Regions from separate parts of the Arthrobacter sp. NPDC093125 genome, predicted to be linked through region 2. Evidence: riboswitches for the same ligand, from Rfam matches in the RefSeq annotation. Region 2 holds a riboswitch; each other region holds the start of a gene.
The links. Region 2 has a riboswitch for thiamine pyrophosphate ahead of thiO (glycine oxidase ThiO). Riboswitches for the same ligand answer to the same signal wherever they lie in the genome.
Positions count from the first base shown of each region.

Region 1: another riboswitch for thiamine pyrophosphate. It lies ahead of ACIP9X_RS15120 (ECF transporter S component); the one in region 2 lies ahead of thiO (glycine oxidase ThiO).
Region 3: another riboswitch for thiamine pyrophosphate. It lies ahead of thiC (phosphomethylpyrimidine synthase ThiC); the one in region 2 lies ahead of thiO (glycine oxidase ThiO).

Region 1 covers NZ_JBIVOQ010000008.1:33,275-38,488, reverse strand. The annotation lists gene ACIP9X_RS15130 (energy-coupling factor transporter transmembrane component T family protein) at 1-600, opposite strand, end outside; gene ACIP9X_RS15125 (ABC transporter ATP-binding protein) at 597-2,213, opposite strand; gene ACIP9X_RS15120 (ECF transporter S component) at 2,213-2,833, opposite strand; TPP riboswitch at 2,904-3,045, opposite strand; gene ACIP9X_RS15115 (heme-degrading domain-containing protein) at 3,145-3,690, shown strand; gene ACIP9X_RS15110 (DUF4235 domain-containing protein) at 3,727-3,990, shown strand; gene ACIP9X_RS15105 (peptidoglycan DD-metalloendopeptidase family protein) at 4,105-5,214, opposite strand, start outside.
Region 2 covers NZ_JBIVOQ010000002.1:370,455-375,668, forward strand. The annotation lists gene ACIP9X_RS06180 (thiazole synthase) at 1-772, opposite strand, end outside; gene thiS (sulfur carrier protein ThiS) at 778-1,014, opposite strand; gene thiO (glycine oxidase ThiO) at 1,011-2,348, opposite strand; TPP riboswitch at 2,340-2,461, opposite strand; gene thiE (thiamine phosphate synthase) at 2,489-3,217, shown strand; gene ACIP9X_RS06200 (hypothetical protein) at 3,252-4,304, opposite strand; gene ACIP9X_RS06205 (hypothetical protein) at 4,301-4,507, opposite strand; gene ACIP9X_RS06210 (hypothetical protein) at 4,504-4,842, opposite strand; gene ACIP9X_RS06215 (glycosyltransferase) at 4,839-5,214, opposite strand, start outside.
Region 3 covers NZ_JBIVOQ010000002.1:16,678-21,891, reverse strand. The annotation lists gene thiC (phosphomethylpyrimidine synthase ThiC) at 1-1,153, opposite strand, end outside; TPP riboswitch at 1,148-1,255, opposite strand; gene ACIP9X_RS04595 (amidohydrolase family protein) at 1,295-2,377, shown strand; gene ACIP9X_RS04590 (VOC family protein) at 2,457-3,332, shown strand; gene ACIP9X_RS04585 (hypothetical protein) at 3,502-3,939, shown strand; gene rpsP (30S ribosomal protein S16) at 4,196-4,606, shown strand; gene ACIP9X_RS04575 (RNA-binding protein) at 4,608-4,850, shown strand; gene rimM (ribosome maturation factor RimM) at 5,027-5,214, shown strand, end outside.

The DNA.
Region 1 (5,214 bases), on a different contig from region 2:
GACCAGCAGCCCGAAGCTTTGCCCGAGGGTGGCACGCAGCCGCTGCCACGGGTTCCCGCGGGATCCGACGCCGCGGGCCCGGCGGGCCATGCCGATGGTCTGCCATTCCTCGGCCATCAGACCCACCAGACGCATGGCCGCCAGCGTTCCAAGCACGAAGCGGTGCGGCAGGCGGGCCTTCTGCGCGAGGGCGTCGGCGAGGTCGGTCGGGTCGGTGCAGCTCATCAGCAGCACCGCCGGCAACGCAATCGCCAGGCCCCGGAGCAGGAAACCCAGCCCCAGCTCAAGCGACCCTTCGCTCATGGACCAGATGCCGACGTCGAGAAGAATCCCTCCGCTGTCCGGCGCCAGAATGGAGGTACTCCAGCCGCCCACAGCGGCCGCGAGGATCAGGGGCCAGCCACGCTGCCAGAGCAGAGTCAACGTCAGGCCTGCGAGCGGGAAGAGCAGCAGCTCACAGACCAGCGCCACGGAGGCGGACATCCAGTCGATGGACAGGGCCAGGACCAGCGTGATGAGGAAGACTGCGGCGAGCTTGGCGAGCGGGTTGGCGCGGGTCAGCACCGCCTGGTTGCCGGAAATTGTCAGGGCGGCCCTCATGATGCGGCCGCTTCCGGGGTTCCGACGCCGGGTGCATGGAGGTCCGGGGCGCCGAGTTTGAGCTCGGTGCCGCCAAGCACGTGGGTGAATTCCTGGTCGTGCGTCACCGACACCACGGCGGTGCCGGCGTCGAGCAGTTCGGACAGGAAGGAGGCGAGTTCGGCCCAAGTGTTGGCGTCCTGGCCGAACGTCGGTTCGTCGAGCACCAGGACCTGCGGGTGTGCGGCCAGAACGGTGGCCACGGAGAGCCTGCGCTTCTCTCCGCCGGAGAGTGTGTAGGGGTTGGCATCCACGAGGCCCGTAAGACGGAGCCGCTCCAGCAGCTCGTCCACGCGCTCCTCGCCGTGCCCCAGGTGCCGGGGGCCGAACTGCAGCTCGTCCAATACCCTGCCGGTGACGAACTGGTGCTCGGGTTCCTGGAAGACCGTGCCGATCCTGGCGATCAGCTGCTCGGCCCGCCATTTGTAGGGGTCGATGCCGGCTCCGCGGCTTAGCTCCACAGTGGCGGAAACCTTGCCCTCGACAGGCGGAATCAGCCCGGCAAGCGTCAAGGCGAACGTCGACTTGCCGGCTCCGTTGGGACCGGTGATGGTGAGGGCTTCCCCCGCGCGGACCTGTGCGGTGACGTCGCGTTGCACCGGAACGGGCGGAATGGATTTGAAGCCCCGGCGGCGGGGGCGTTCCCGCGAGACGCCGAGGCGCTCAGCGGCGAGCAGCAACTGGCCCGGCACCAGCCCCCCGTGCGTGCGTCTCCCTTCGGTGCCGGCGCGCCCGGCCAGCGTACGTTGGCGGGTGGGCGGAACGTAACCGGGAACCCAGACGCCGGCGCGGATCAGCATGGTGCGGGCCTGCTCCAGCACCTGCTCCGGGGGGCCGTCGATCAGCACCGCCGGCTGAGTGTCGCTGCCCGGCTGCAGCACTACGATCCGGTCCACGAGGTCTTTCCACACGGCAACCCGGTGCTCGACGACCACCAGCGTCGCGCCGGTCTTGTCGACGCAGCGGGCAACGGCGTCGCGGACCTCAAGGACACCGGCGGGGTCAAGGTTGGCCGTGGGCTCGTCCAGCAGAATGAGACCGGGGCGCATCGCCAGGATGCCGGCCAGCGCAAGGCGCTGTTTCTGCCCGCCGGACAGAGCCGATGTCGGATGGTCCAGCGGAAAGTGCCCTAGTCCGACGTCGTCCAGCGCCTCGTGCACGCGGGACCAGATGTCGTCGCGGGGCACCGAGAGGTTTTCGGCGCCGAAGGCGACGTCATCGCCGAGGCGGGAAAGGACCACCTGCGTCTCCGGGTCCTGCTGCATGAGGCCGGCACGGCCGCGCTGGGCCCGGGGCGGTTCGCCGTCGACCAGGAGGCTGCCGCTTTCGTCCGCGTCGTCGCTCTCCGCCGTGCCGCCGTCGTCCGGTGTGCTGTCGCCAAGCACCCCGGCAAGCGCATGGAGCAGGGTGGATTTGCCGGCCCCGGAGGGTCCCAGCAGCAGCACCCGTTCCCCCGGCCGGATGTCCAGATCGAGGGCATTGACTGCAGGCCTGGTGCGTCCGGCGTGGCGCCAGCCCCAGCCGCGGGCGGTGACCGCGGCCGGGCGGACGCCGGCGTCGTGGTGTGCGGGCATCAGTTGAAGACGGGCTCCGTGGCTGCCTTCCGGGACGCGAAGGAGCTCAGCACGCCGGTCCTGGCCAGGCCGCGGGTGGCGATCCAGGACAGCGCACCGGCGATGATGGCACCGGAAACGGCGGTGAAGATGATGTAGGCCAGCTTGTCCCCGGCGGCGTAGGCGATGTTCCAGCCCCACGGAGCGAACGAGTCGTTCAGGCCGCAGAACAGCCCGGCGCCGGCACCCGCCAGCAGCGAGACGGGCAGGTTGAACTTCTTGTACCGGAACGCGGCGAACACCAACTCCGCACCCAGGCCCTGCAGCAGGCCGGAGATCAGCACCGTGGTGCCGTACTGCGAGCCCATGATCAGCTCGCCCGTGGCTGCCACCGTTTCGCAGAACAGCGCGGCACCGGGCTTGCGGATGATGAGCATGCCCAGCACCGCCGGGATCATCCAGCCGCCGGCGTAGAGGCCGGTCAGCGGCGGGTAGACCGCGTTTAGCGGTGCGGAGATAAGGTTGGCGCCCTGGGACCAGGCCCAAAAGATCACACCTCCGGCGACGGCGATCAGCGCCGCCACCACGATGTCGGCGACGCGCCAGTTGTAGCCGGACTTTTTAACTGTTGCTGTTGTCATGATGGTCCTCCTGAGGATCAGGAGGGGAAAGCGCTCCCCGGCTGCTGGCTTTGGGGTGCCTGCTGCCGGACACTTTGAGAACTCGACTCCCTTGCGCCGGTACTAGCCGGATCAGGTTCGAGGGTCTGCGGTTGTCCGCACTCTCAGCGCCCACCCGCGACGTCCTGGCAATGCCAGTGATGCCCGACGGCGGCGCTCCCCTGTCGTAATGAATATGCCCTTGGTGGGCTGGTCCAGTTTACACCGGCGATCCGCCTTCAGCCCGGCGCCGGAGTCACAATCCGGGAAGTAGGGCGGAGTACATTGGGGCAATGACCCCAGAGGACTCCGGAACCCCAGCCCTTTTTGACCCTGACTCCCCCGCCGAACAGCCGGCGGGAGCACTCGAGTCCCTGATTGCGGACATTGAGTCAGAGATCTCGGAACTCCAATTCCCGCGTTTCAGCAGGGACGACGCCCTCAACCTGGGCCTCCTGCTGGTTGAGCTTGGCAAGGACGGCCGCCTGCCTATCGCCATCGACATCTCCAGGGGCGAGCAGGTGCTCTTTCACGTTGCGCTGGATGGCGCCACCCCGGACAACGGGCACTGGGTCAAGGCCAAGCGGCGTGCCGCAGCCCGCTATGAGGAACCCTCCCTGCTGGTTGGCCTTCGGGGCCGGCTGGGCGGCGGCCGCATTGAGGACAACGCGTGGTTCGACCAGTCCACGTACGCCGCCCATGGCGGCTCGTTCCCTGTCTACGTGCAGGGCGTGGGGGCCGTGGCCACCGTGACGGTCTCGGGGCTGCCGCAGAAAGCGGACCACGACCTGGTGGTGCGGGCCCTGCGGGAAATCCTCGGGTCCATGCGGCTAGGCTAAGGACGAACTAGTAGTCACGTTGCAAGGGGTTTCGGAATGAGTTTTTTCATCAAGCTGCTTGGCACCGGCATTAGCCTGCTCGCCGGGTTCGCCGGCACCAAGGCCGTGGACGCCATCTGGGAAAAAACCACGGGCCGCAAGCCCCCCAAGGGCGACAAGGACGACGTTCCAACGACACTGCGCTCAGCCCTGACCTTCGCCTTGGTTTCAGCCTCGGTAAGCGCCGTCATCCAGGTTCTGACCAACCGCGGGACGCAGCGCGCCATCACCCGCTTCGCCAAGACCCAGGACATCGTCTAGGCACCGTTGTTCCAAGCCCTCTGATCCAGGCAACGCGCGCTAATACACGTTGCCTGGCCAGCAGTCGGTCCAGGCACCGGTGGCCTGCCCACCGTCGCTCGAGCAACCGCCGCTCTAGCCGTTGGTACCGGCCGCCGGAGCCTCCGGAGCAGTCGGCGCGGCTGTAGCTGCCGTGTCCGGTTCCGTTGCGGGCTTCTGCTGCACGTGCCGGGCGGGAACGGAAGTCGGCGCAGCACTGGGCGAAGAGGTCGGTTTGGGTGACGCCGTAGGTGCTGGAGCCGCCGTCTTTGTAGGCGACGGGGCAGGCGCAGCCGTCTTTGCAGGCGAGGGGGCAGGTGACGGCGTGGGACGCGGGGCAGGCGCAGCCGTCTTTGCAGGCGAGGGCACCGGCGTCGGACGCGGGGCCGGCGCGGCAGTCTTCGCAGGTGACGGCACCGGCGTGGGCGTAGGCCGCGGAACCCGCACCGGTGTCTTCACGGGCGAAGCGGGCTTGGCAGGCGCCACAGTCTTTTTTGGCGCCACAGTCGTTTTTGCAGGTGCAGAAGCGGCAGCGGAGACACGGGCTTTGGAACGAGAAGGAGCCTTGGCCGCTTTACGCTGTGGCGACTCGTGCTCATCGTGGTCCACCGCATGGTTGTGGGCCTCGGCGGCCGGGACCGCCCAGGCAGGTGTGTCCTTCGGCGTGCCGGGCTTCCGGTAGTCCGTCATCGTCACGTCAGCAGCTGGTTCCGCCGGATCAAGCGGCACCAGCGTCCACTCCTCAGGATCGGTGTGGCTGCCGTTGAGGACGGTTTCGAAATGAAGGTGGCATCCCGTTGAAGCGCCGGTGGTTCCGACCTCGGCAATGACGTCCCCGGCCTGTACCGACTCGCCCTTCCTGACCGCGATACCCTCAAGGTGGTTGTAGGTGGTGATCAGGCCGTTGCCGTGATCGACTTCAACCCGGTTGCCGCCGCCCCATTGATGCCATCCCACTGCCCGCACCACGCCGGCGTCCACAGCGTAGACGCGGGTCCCGCAGGCAGCTGCAAAGTCGCGGCCCCAGTGAAACTCCCCGGCATCACCCGTGATCGGGCTCTTACGCAGCCCGAAGGCAGAGCTGGGATGCAGGACCTCCAACGGCGACATCAGGGTCCCGGTTGCGGGACGCCGGGACCTGGATGACGAAGCGTCAAGCGTCCGGGTCCCTTCCTTTGCTCCCGTGAAGACCACGGAGCGGCTGTA
Region 2 (5,214 bases):
CCGCTTTCGCCAGCCTACCGGCGATAACGGCGTGTTTGAAGGCTTCGCCCATGAGCGCAGGATTCTGTGCCCGGGTGACGGCGGTGGCCAGCAGCACGGCGTCACAGCCAAGTTCCATCGCCAGCGCGGCGTCCGAGGCGGTGCCGATGCCTGCATCCAGCACCACAGGCACAGACGCGCGCGACACGATCAGTTCAATGTTGTGCGGGTTGAGGATTCCCAGGCCCGTCCCGATCGGAGCGCCGAGCGGCATCACGGCCGCGGCTCCCAGGTTCTCAAGACGCAGCGCCAGGACCGGATCGTCGTTGGTGTACGCGAAGACTTTGAAGCCCCGGTTGACCAGCTGCTCGGTGGCATCGACGAGTTCCACCGCGTCGGGCAAGAGCGTGTGTTCATCGGCGATGACTTCGAGTTTGACCCAGTCCGTCTCCAGCGCCTCCCGGGCCAGCTCCGCCGTCATGACCGCATCCCGTGCGGTGAAGCAGCCGGCGGTATTCGGCAGGACCCGGATGTTGTTGTCCACGAGCAGCTGGAACAGCGAACCCGATTCGGCGGGCGAATAGCGGCGCATGGCGACCGTGGTCAGTTCCGTGCCGGAGGCCAGGAGCGCGGCGCCGAGTCCGTCCAGGCTGGGCGCTCCGCCCGTGCCCATGATGAGCCGGGAGCCCAACTCCACGCCGTCGATGACCAGGCGGTCTGTGTCTGCTCCAGGCACGGCTGGAAGCACAGTTGTTTTGGTCACAGTTGTTTTGGTCACAGTTGTTTCAGTCATCGTCCTCATCCTCCCTGAACTGCCGTAACGAGCTCGATGTAATCACCCTCGGTGAGCGCCGTGCTGTGCCACTGGCTGCGGGGCACCACCTCCGAATTGCGCGCCACGGCCACACCCAGCCGCTGGCCGTCGGCGGCCTGCCCGCTGGGGACAAGTTCCCGCCCTGTGATCTGGCTGACGAGCGTGGTCACGGAGGCTTCTGCCCCCACAGCGTGGGGTTTGCCGTTCAATGTGATGTTCATGCTGATTCCTTGTTCTGGTCAAATATGACTGGGTTTGAGGCGGCTGGCTGCTCAACCGGGAACCGTCCGGGACGGAAGGCGCCCCAGCGGCTGTCCTCCACACCGTCCATCAGCTCACGGCAGATGACGGCCGCGGCAGGCGTCAGGAGGACCCCGTGCCGGAAAAAGCCGGTAGCAATGATGAGTCCCGGCACAGGTGCTGCGGACATGCTGCCTGCTGCTCCGGATTCGCAGCCTTTTGCCGTTTGGACCCGGCCCAGCAGCGGCGCGTTGTCCGGCGTGCCCGGCCGCGCCCTGGCGGTCGCCTCGAGCAGTTCCAGCTCGGCGACCGCCGGCACGAGGGTCTGCGCGTCCCTGAGCAGCTGGTAGACCCCGCCCGCGCTGGGAACGGCCTGCCCGTCTTCGCGCTGGGTGGCGCCAATGACCACTGTGCCGTCCTGCCGCGGAACGATGTAGACCGGAACTCCGCGGACAATGCCGCGCACAGTAGCCGTAAGCAGCGGACGGAGCCGGTCCGGGACCCGGAGCCTGAGAATGTCGCCGTAGACCGGGCGAAGGGGAAGGTGCAGGTCCTCCGGCAGTCCGTCCAGGGTGGCAGCCGCGAGGCCGTTTGCCACCACGGTTTCCGCGGCCAGCACCGTGGCGCCGCCGGCCAGCCGGACACCGCTGACCCGCCCGTCGTCCCACAACAGTGCGGCGGCGTTGTCCCGCACCGCATAGCCACTGTCCGCACCGGCCACGGCAGTCCGCTCACGGGGATCGTGGCGGGACAGCGCAGCCGCTATGCTCTTCACGAGTTTGCGCGGATCGACCTGGTGGTCGGCCGGGATCTCCAGGGCACAGGAAATTCCTGGGCTCAGCAGCGGCTCACGCAGTCGGGCAGCGCGGATGGTCAGCGGTTCGACGACGAGGCCGTGCGCCTGCTGAACCTCGCGAAGGTCCATCAGGGTACGGCGGTCAGCCTGGTCGGCGCCGACCGCGATGGTTGGGGAGGCAAGGTAGCCGGTGTCCTGCTGCGCAGCATTGAGCGACTCTGCGAAGCCGGGCCACAGAGCGGAGGACTCGAGCATGAGCTCCAGGAGCTCCTCCTCCTGGTAATGCAGTTCGCTCACCGGGGCGAGCATGCCCGCGGCGGCCCAGCTGGCACCGGTCCCGGGCGCCTTGTCGATGAGGACCACCGAGCGTCCTGAGCGCTTGGCCTCCCAGGCGATCCCGTGGCCGATTACACCGCCGCCAATGACGGCGACGTCAGCGTGCAGAGGATCAATGACAGAAAAGCTGTCAGTGGCGGATGTCCTGTCGGTGGCGGATGTGCCGCCAATTCCAGGTTTCATGGAATTCCTTCCCTACGCCGGTACTAACCGGATCAGGTCAAGCGGTCGGCTCTGACGCCCTCTCAGCCCTGCGCCGTTTATGACAGCTGCAGCGGGCTCCCGCGGTACGGACCCAGTTTAGAGGAACTAGGCTGGTTGCCATGACCGCGCACGAACTCCCCGAATCCGCCCGCCTGTACCTCTGCACGGATGCCCGCAAGGAGCGCGGCGACTTCGCCGACTTCATTGACGCCGCCTTTTCCGGCGGCGTGGACATCATCCAACTCAGGGACAAGACCATCGAGGCGGCCGAAGAGCTGGAGCTCCTCGAAGTTCTCCGCGAGGCCGCCGGACGGCATGGCCGGCTCTGGGCCGTCAACGACCGGGCTGACATCGCCGCCCTGGCCGGAGCTCCCGTGTTTCACATCGGACAGAAGGACCTGCCGCTGCGCTCGGCCCGGCAGGTCCTGCCCGGTTCTCCGGCCATCGGCCTCTCCACGCACTCCCCCGACCAGGTCGATGCCGCCATCGCCGCCGCACAGGCACCGGAAGGCCTGAACTACTTCTGCGCCGGCCCGGTGTGGGCCACCCCGACCAAACCCGGGAGGGCCGCCGTCGGACTTGATCTGGTCCGCTACGCCGCCAAGGCTGTCCGCAATGCCGACGGGGAAAGCGGCCGGCGTCTTCCATGGTTCGCCATCGGCGGGATCGATCTCAGCAACGTGGAACAGGTGGCGGCGGCGGGCGCGGAGCGCATCGTAGTAGTCCGGGCCATCACCGAGGCTCCGGACCCGGCGGCTGCCGCGGCGGAACTCCTTGCCGTCCTGGACGCTGGAACCGCCGGTGCCATGGGAGCGGCAGGCAGGGCCTCGGGCGCCGCTAAGGCTTAGCCCGTTACACGCAGTGGGCTGACACCGGTGCTGCTCAGCCACCGTCCGGACGCCAGTACCGCAGCCCGCCGCTGGTGGCGCCGTCGCGGGCGACGTCGACCACGGCGTACGGAAACGCCCGACGGTCCGACTGGTCAGGTCCACGACCGCGGACGTCCGAAGACCACGTGCCGGTGTTGACGTACCGCGTTGGGCACGACCCGAGCGCCGACTCGAGGGCCCGGTGGGTGTGGCCCGTGACGTACCAGTCCACCCCTGAACCGTGCGCCTCGAGGGTGCGTGCGAACCGGGCCGCTGAGGCAGGAGCCACCTCGCCTGCGACGCTGCGGCCCGCGGCCGTAAGCACCATGCGGGTCGCGGTGACCGGGACCGCCGTCACTGTCCGGAATCGGGACAGGCGCGCCAGCTCCCGAAGGGTCACCTCGTCGAACGCGAGCCGCAGTGACTCCGCCTGCAACAACTCGTCGTACTCGAGCTTCCGGATGCGGCGTTCCGCCCGCTCGGACGCCAGGCAGGCACGGGCAACGGCCACTGTACGACTCAGGAGTGACCCCGACCGATGGGCATTCCAGGCGGCGAGCGGTGGCAAGTCCAGCTGGTCAGTGCCGCTGACCGCCGTGCGGAGCAACTCGGGCATCCGGTGCAGCGCGTGGTGCTGGTGCCCGTGCTCGGCCACCAGCACGTGTGGCACGTGCAGTAGCCACGGGTACACGCGGACCCGCGTCGCCTCAAGGGGTGACAGCAATGCCGACAAACGGTCGGCAACCGAGGGCCGGACCAGCTCCACGTCGTGGTTGCCGCACACGAAGTGCAGCTGCACGCCGCGCGCCGCACACTCCTCCAGCGCCCAAAACGTGTCGAGATGGCGGGTGAAGATGGATTCGAGCCGGGCAAGGCTCTCGTCCTCGGCACACCCGGCCAGCTCGAACGTGTCACCGACGAAGACGACGTGCTGCTGGGGAGCGGAAGCTGCGAGCACCTCGCTGCGCAGGAACTCGGGCAGCATTTTGCCGGGGCACCGCGGATCATCGTCCGACATGCCGAGGTGCAGATCACTGAGGAGCCACCAGGTCGCCTCGCGGCTCACGAGAGCAGTCCCAGCAGACGCGGGAGGAAGAGGAGCACGTACATCGCCCACATGGCCGCGAGGATGCTGCGGCTAACCGTTCGGCTGAGGAGCCTCTGGCGTGCGGGCTGCCCGGTATCGGCTGCGGTGCGTCGGACGTCGAGCGCGACGAGGGTGAAGAGCAGGGCGGCAGCCGCGAGCAGTCCTGCCAGGTCGATGATCATGACGCCTCCTGTCGTGCGCGTGCCATGCACGCGAGGACTGTAATGACGCCCATCGTGACGACGCACGCCTGCCACGACCACACAGCCAAGTAGAACATCGCCGTGGACACCGCCGTGAGCGCGGCGAGGCCGAGCGCCAGGACGAGCAGCACGCCGAGCGCGAGGTCGGTCACCTGCGTGAGACGGGCCAGTGCCTGCCCCGGGAGCAGGACGAGGACGGCTACCGCGGCGACCGCCTGCAGCGGTGTCGGCAGCCCGACGAGCGTCACCAGAGACAGCGCGACGGCCGCGAGACCGAGCGCCACGGTGAGCCGGCTGACGCCGCCGCCGCTCATGGCGTCACCCGGTACACGCGTGCGTCCACGTTGCTGAACGCGAGCTCCACGCCGTCCTGCGCGCTCAGCCACTCCTCCAGCTCGGCGACGCCGGTCGCGCTGCTGGCGCCCTGGAGCACGAGACTCGCCTCCGACGAGCGCGTAAGCAGCACGACGGCACCGGCAGGGTTGCGGCGGGCATAGTCGTAGACGAGTGGGCCGCACGTTGCCGTCGACAAGTCGGACCGGCACAGGTCATCGATCTTCCGGTACCGGTGATCGAGGTAGGCCTGGCTGCGCCAGGGCGTCGGGTGGGCAGCCGAGATCATCGCCGAGCCGGGCGGCGCGAGGCGCTGAGCGGCGGCGACGGCGGCAATCTCACTGTCGGTGAAG
Region 3 (5,214 bases), 350 kb from region 2:
GGGTGTCGAGCTCCGCGAACTGGGCGGCGTCGTTGGCGTCTGCGGTGGCACCGGGCCGCAGGCCGTCGCCCAGCGAAAAGGCGACGTCGTACTTCGCGAAGATCTCGCACAGTTCGTCGAAGTGCGTGTAGAGGAAGTTCTCCCGGTGGTGTGCCAGGCACCATCCCGCCATGATGGACCCGCCGCGGGAAACAATGCCGGTGACGCGGTTGGCGGTCAGGGGCACATAGCGCAGCAGGACGCCGGCGTGGATGGTCATGTAGTCCACACCCTGTTCGCACTGTTCGATCACAGTGTCCCGGAAGATGTCCCAGGTCAGGGCGTTGGCTTCGCCGTTGACCTTTTCCAGTGCCTGGTAGATCGGAACCGTGCCGATCGGGACAGGGGAATTCCGGATCAGCCACTCGCGGGTGGTGTGGATGTCGTCGCCCGTGGAGAGGTCCATGACCGTGTCCGCGCCCCATTGGGTGGCCCACTGCAGCTTGTCCACCTCTTCAGCGATGGAGCTCGTCACCGCCGAGTTGCCGATGTTGGCGTTGATCTTCACCAGGAAGGCCTTGCCGATAATCATCGGCTCGGACTCGGGGTGGTTGATGTTGTTGGGGATGATAGCCCGGCCGGCCGCCAGCTCGCTGCGCACCAGTTCGACGTCGCAGTTCTCGCGCAGCGCCACGAAGCGCATCTCCGGGGTGATAATGCCCTGCCGGGCGTAGTGCATCTGCGTCACCGTCTTACCGCCGACGGCGCGGCGGGGCACCGGCTGTGCTCCCTTCCACTCCGCGGAGGCGGCGCCGCGGCGCACGGCCGACCGGCCGTCGTCGAGCAGGTTCCGTTCCCGGCCGCTGTAGGGCTCGGTGTCGCCGCGGGCTTCAATCCATTCCGAGCGGAACGGGGCGAGGCCCACCACGGGATCGCTGCCCGGGCCTGCCGTCCGGTAGACCCGGAAGGGCTCGTTCCGCTCCCCGCTGGGCGACGGCTCCAGGGCGATTTCCGTTACCGGAACGCGCAGGCCGTCCCCCTCGATGTAGGCCAGGGAGTGTGACTTCAGCGACTGTGTAACGGGGACGGCTTCATCCTTCGCTTCATCTTGGGCAGGGCTATTTTTGGCAGGCTTGTTTTGGGCAGGGATCAGCTGTGTTTTCTGGGTGCTCATTTAAGGCTCACTTCCTTCGCCGGCATTACCCGGACAGGTTCAACGGTCGCAGGCTGCGTCAGCCCGATCTCAGCCCCTGCAGGGGCACCCGTGTGGTCGTAAACGAAGCTACCACATGGGCCGCAGGATTAGGCTGGAGCCGTGTCGCACATCATCGAATTCACCGGGACCGTGCTCACCGGCCCGGACCAGGAACGGACCGGGCTCTGGGCCGTGGACGGCAATCTGACCTTCCACCGGCCGCACCGCAGCCCGGACGTGGTCCTGGACGGGTGGGTGCTGCCTGGTTTCGTGGACGCGCATTGCCACATCGGGCTTGGGCCTGCAGGGGCGGTGGATGACGAGATTGCCTACGCGCAGGTGATGGCCGACCGGGACGCCGGCACGTTGCTGGTGCGCGACGCCGGCGTGGTGAGCGACACCCGGTGGCTGCAGCAAACCCCGGAAGCGCCGCGGATCATCCGGGCCGGGCGGCACATTGCGCGCGCCCGCCGGTACCTGAGGAACTTCGCTGTGGAGGTTGAGCCGGAAGGCCTTGTTGAGGCGGTGCGGAAGCAGGCACGTTCCGGCGACGGCTGGGTCAAACTCGTGGGGGACTGGATTGACCGCGGCATCGGCGACCTTGCACCGTCCTTTCCCGCAGGGACTGTCCGGGACGCTGTCCGCGCCGCTCATGATGAAGGGGCGAGAGTCACGGCGCACTGCTTCGGCGAGGACACCCTGGACGACATGCTGGACGCCGGCATTGACTGCATCGAACACGCCACGGGACTGCTGCCGCGTCACATTCCCCGGTTCGTGGAGCAGGGTGTGCCGATCGTGCCGACGCTGATCAACATCGCCACCTTCCCGGACATCGCCGCGCAGGCGGAGTCAAAGTTTCCGCGCTACGCCGCCCACATGCGGGCGCTGTGGGAACGCCGCAACGAACGGGTGCGGGAGGCGTACGAGGCCGGCGTGCAGATCTTCGCCGGAACGGACGCGGGCAGTGTGATCCGGCACGGCAGGATCGCGGACGAAATCCTGGCACTGCACGGTGCCGGCCTTCCCTCCGCCGCTGCCCTGGATGCCGCCTGCTGGGCGGCGCGCCGGTGGCTGCGGACCGGCGGTGTCGCCGAGGGTGCCAGCGCGGATGTTGTCGTGTGCCGGCATGATCCGCGGGACGTTCCCGGAACCATCAGGGAGTTGCGGGCGGTGGTTCTGCGCGGAAGAGTCGTCCATTAGGAATAAATTGAAGCTTCAAGTAATTTAGAGGTGTAGGGACCATCGAAATCCGGTGGCCAGTGAGTCCGGGAGTATTCACATGACACCAGCAGCCAGCAGCCAGGACCTTCTTCCAGCCGACCTCACCATGGGCACCGTCATGCTCAAGGTCGGGGACATGAAACTCATGGCCGACTACTACCAGCGGGCACTCGGGCTTGACGTTGTGGCCGAGCAGGACGGCGGCGTCTACCTCGGCCGGCTCAACACGCCCCTGGTGCATCTCGCACCCGCGCCGGGGCTGAGCGTCCCGGGACGGGGTGAAGCCGGCCTCTTCCACACTGCGCTTCTCTTTGACAACCAGGCCGCACTCGCAGCCACCATCGCCACCGCGGCGCAGTACGATCCGCAGCTCTTCGCCGGTAGCGCCGACCACCTGGTCAGCGAAGCTTTCTACTTCAGCGACCCTGAAGGCAACGGCATCGAGCTTTACTGGGACCGCCCCCGCGAAGCGTGGTCCTGGGACGGGAAGAATGTGGTCATGGACAGCCTCGCGCTGCCCCCGCAGCAGTACCTGCAGGAGCACCTGACCGAGAGTGCGGTGCAAGGCCAGCGCGGCACAGAGGCCGGAGTGGGCCACGTGCACCTGCAGGTGGGCGACGTCCAGACGGCCCACGACTTCTACGTCGGGACGCTCGGATTCGAAAAGACAGCAGGCTGGCACGGCCAGGCCCTGTTCGTCTCGGCCGGCGGCTACCACCACCACATGGCCATGAACGTCTGGAACAGCCGGGGCGCCGGGCCGCGCCGCGACACCCTCGGACTGGGTGAAGTGCTCATTGAGGTTCCGGCCGGGGACGACGTCGGTGCGCTCGCTGACCGGCTGAGCGTCGCCGGAGTCGCTGCGCACCACACCGGAGCGGAACTTCGGTTCGAGGACCCCTGGCGCAACCGCATCCGCGTCGCCGTCCGCTGAGCGCTTCCCTCCGGCCAGCAGGCTGGCCGCTCCTGGTGGGCGCGTCCCCGGACTGTCGTCATCCGCTCAGTCCGCGGCGCGGCTGTGGGTTAGGCTGAAGTCGATCATTCCGGGCGGCGGTACCGCCGTCCGGGGTACCCGCCGTCGACGGAACGAGGCCGAATTTCCCATGGGTTTCACCGAAATCTTTGTTGCCACCCACAGTGAAGCCCTCAAGCGGGCCGCCGCCCTCGAGTCCGGCGGGGCGGCCCCTTCCGGCGGTGTCCGTATTCCGGGGATCAGCGACTTTGAGTTCGAACAGCTCGGCGACCTGGCGGGAGCGGCCGTGCACGCAGCCGGGGCCGACTACGAACTGGCCATGGTGGACGTTGCCAGTGATTCGCTGCTGGGCGTGCCCCCGGCCATGGTGCGTGCCCTTGCGGAACTGCTCAGCTATGAATCCGAGGGCGAGGGCAACGTGCTGGATGACGTCGCAGAACGGTGGGCGGCCGGGGAGGATATGCCCTTCGCCGCCGACGATGCGCGGAAGTACGTCCAGCAGGTGGCTGAACTCGCCCGCGGCGTCGACGAAAACAGCCGCACCGGCCTCTACGTCTGGTCTTCCTGACAGGCTCTTCCTGACAGGCCGCACGCGTCTTCGCTGTTGTCCTCGGCTTTTGCCCTGCGGTTTTGTCCTCGGAAGGCGCCACGCCCGCCTCAAGTCGAAATCGTGCCGCTGATCTGGCACAATAAACAGGTACTCGATCTGCGTGGCCCCTCTCTCCGCGTCTGGATCTTGTCCTTTCGAACCCCCAAGTATGGCCCGCCCCACGGGTGCAGAAACATGGGTTCAGCCCGTTTCAGAAACAGGAGTGACCACAAAAGTGGCCGTAAAGATTCGCCTTAAGCGCTTCGGTAAGATGCGCGCACCGTACTACCGTATCGTCGTCGCCGACTCCCGCACCAAGCGTGATGGCCGTGCGATCGAAGAGATCGGCAAGTACCACCCCACCGAAGAGCCCTCATACATCGAGGTCAACTCTGAGCGTGCCCAGTACTGGCTGTCCGTCGGCGCCCAGCCGTCCGAGCAGGTTGCTGCGATCCTCAAGATCACCGGCGACTGGCAGAAGTTCAAGGGCCTCCCGGGTCAGGAAGGCACCTTGAAGACCAAGGCCGAGAAGGAAGCTTTCGTTGCCCCGGAAAAGGGTTCCGTGATCATCCCGGAAGCCATCACCAAGAAGGCCAAGGCAGAAGCTCCCGCCGAGGCTGAAGCAGAGACCACCGAGGCTGAGTAAGTTGCTGGCAGAAGCGCTCGAACACCTGGTCCGCGGAATCGTTGACTCCCCGGAAGATGTCAAGGTCAGCCAGAAGAGCAACCGCCGCGGGGATACCCTCGAGGTGCGCGTTCATCAGGAAGACCTTGGACGGGTAATCGGACGCCAGGGCCGGACCGCCCGTGCATTGCGCACGGTTGTGGCGGCGCTGGCAGACGGCGAGCAGGTCAGGGTCGACGTCGTCGACACGGACCGCCGCCGGTAACGCGCCTGCAACACTTGCCTTAAAGTCCGGCCCCTCCACCAGCAACGGTGGAGGGGCCGTACTGCTTTCCCGGCAAGCTCACCTCCTGCCGACCGCCTCGGCCACGTCGCAGAGCGGGACGGCCGCAAACAACAACAGCCAGCTCTTACAAAACGCACTCCCGAACAGAGGAACACATGCAGCTCCAGGTGGCACGAATCGGCAAGCCCCACGGAATCCGCGGCGAGGTGACCGTCCAGGTACTCACCGACGCCCCAGAGGACCGGTTTGTCCCCGGCACGGAATTCGTGGTGGAGCCGGCGTCGGCAGGGCCGCTGACCGTGCAGAGCGCCCGCTGGAACAAGGACATCCTTCTCCTCGGCTT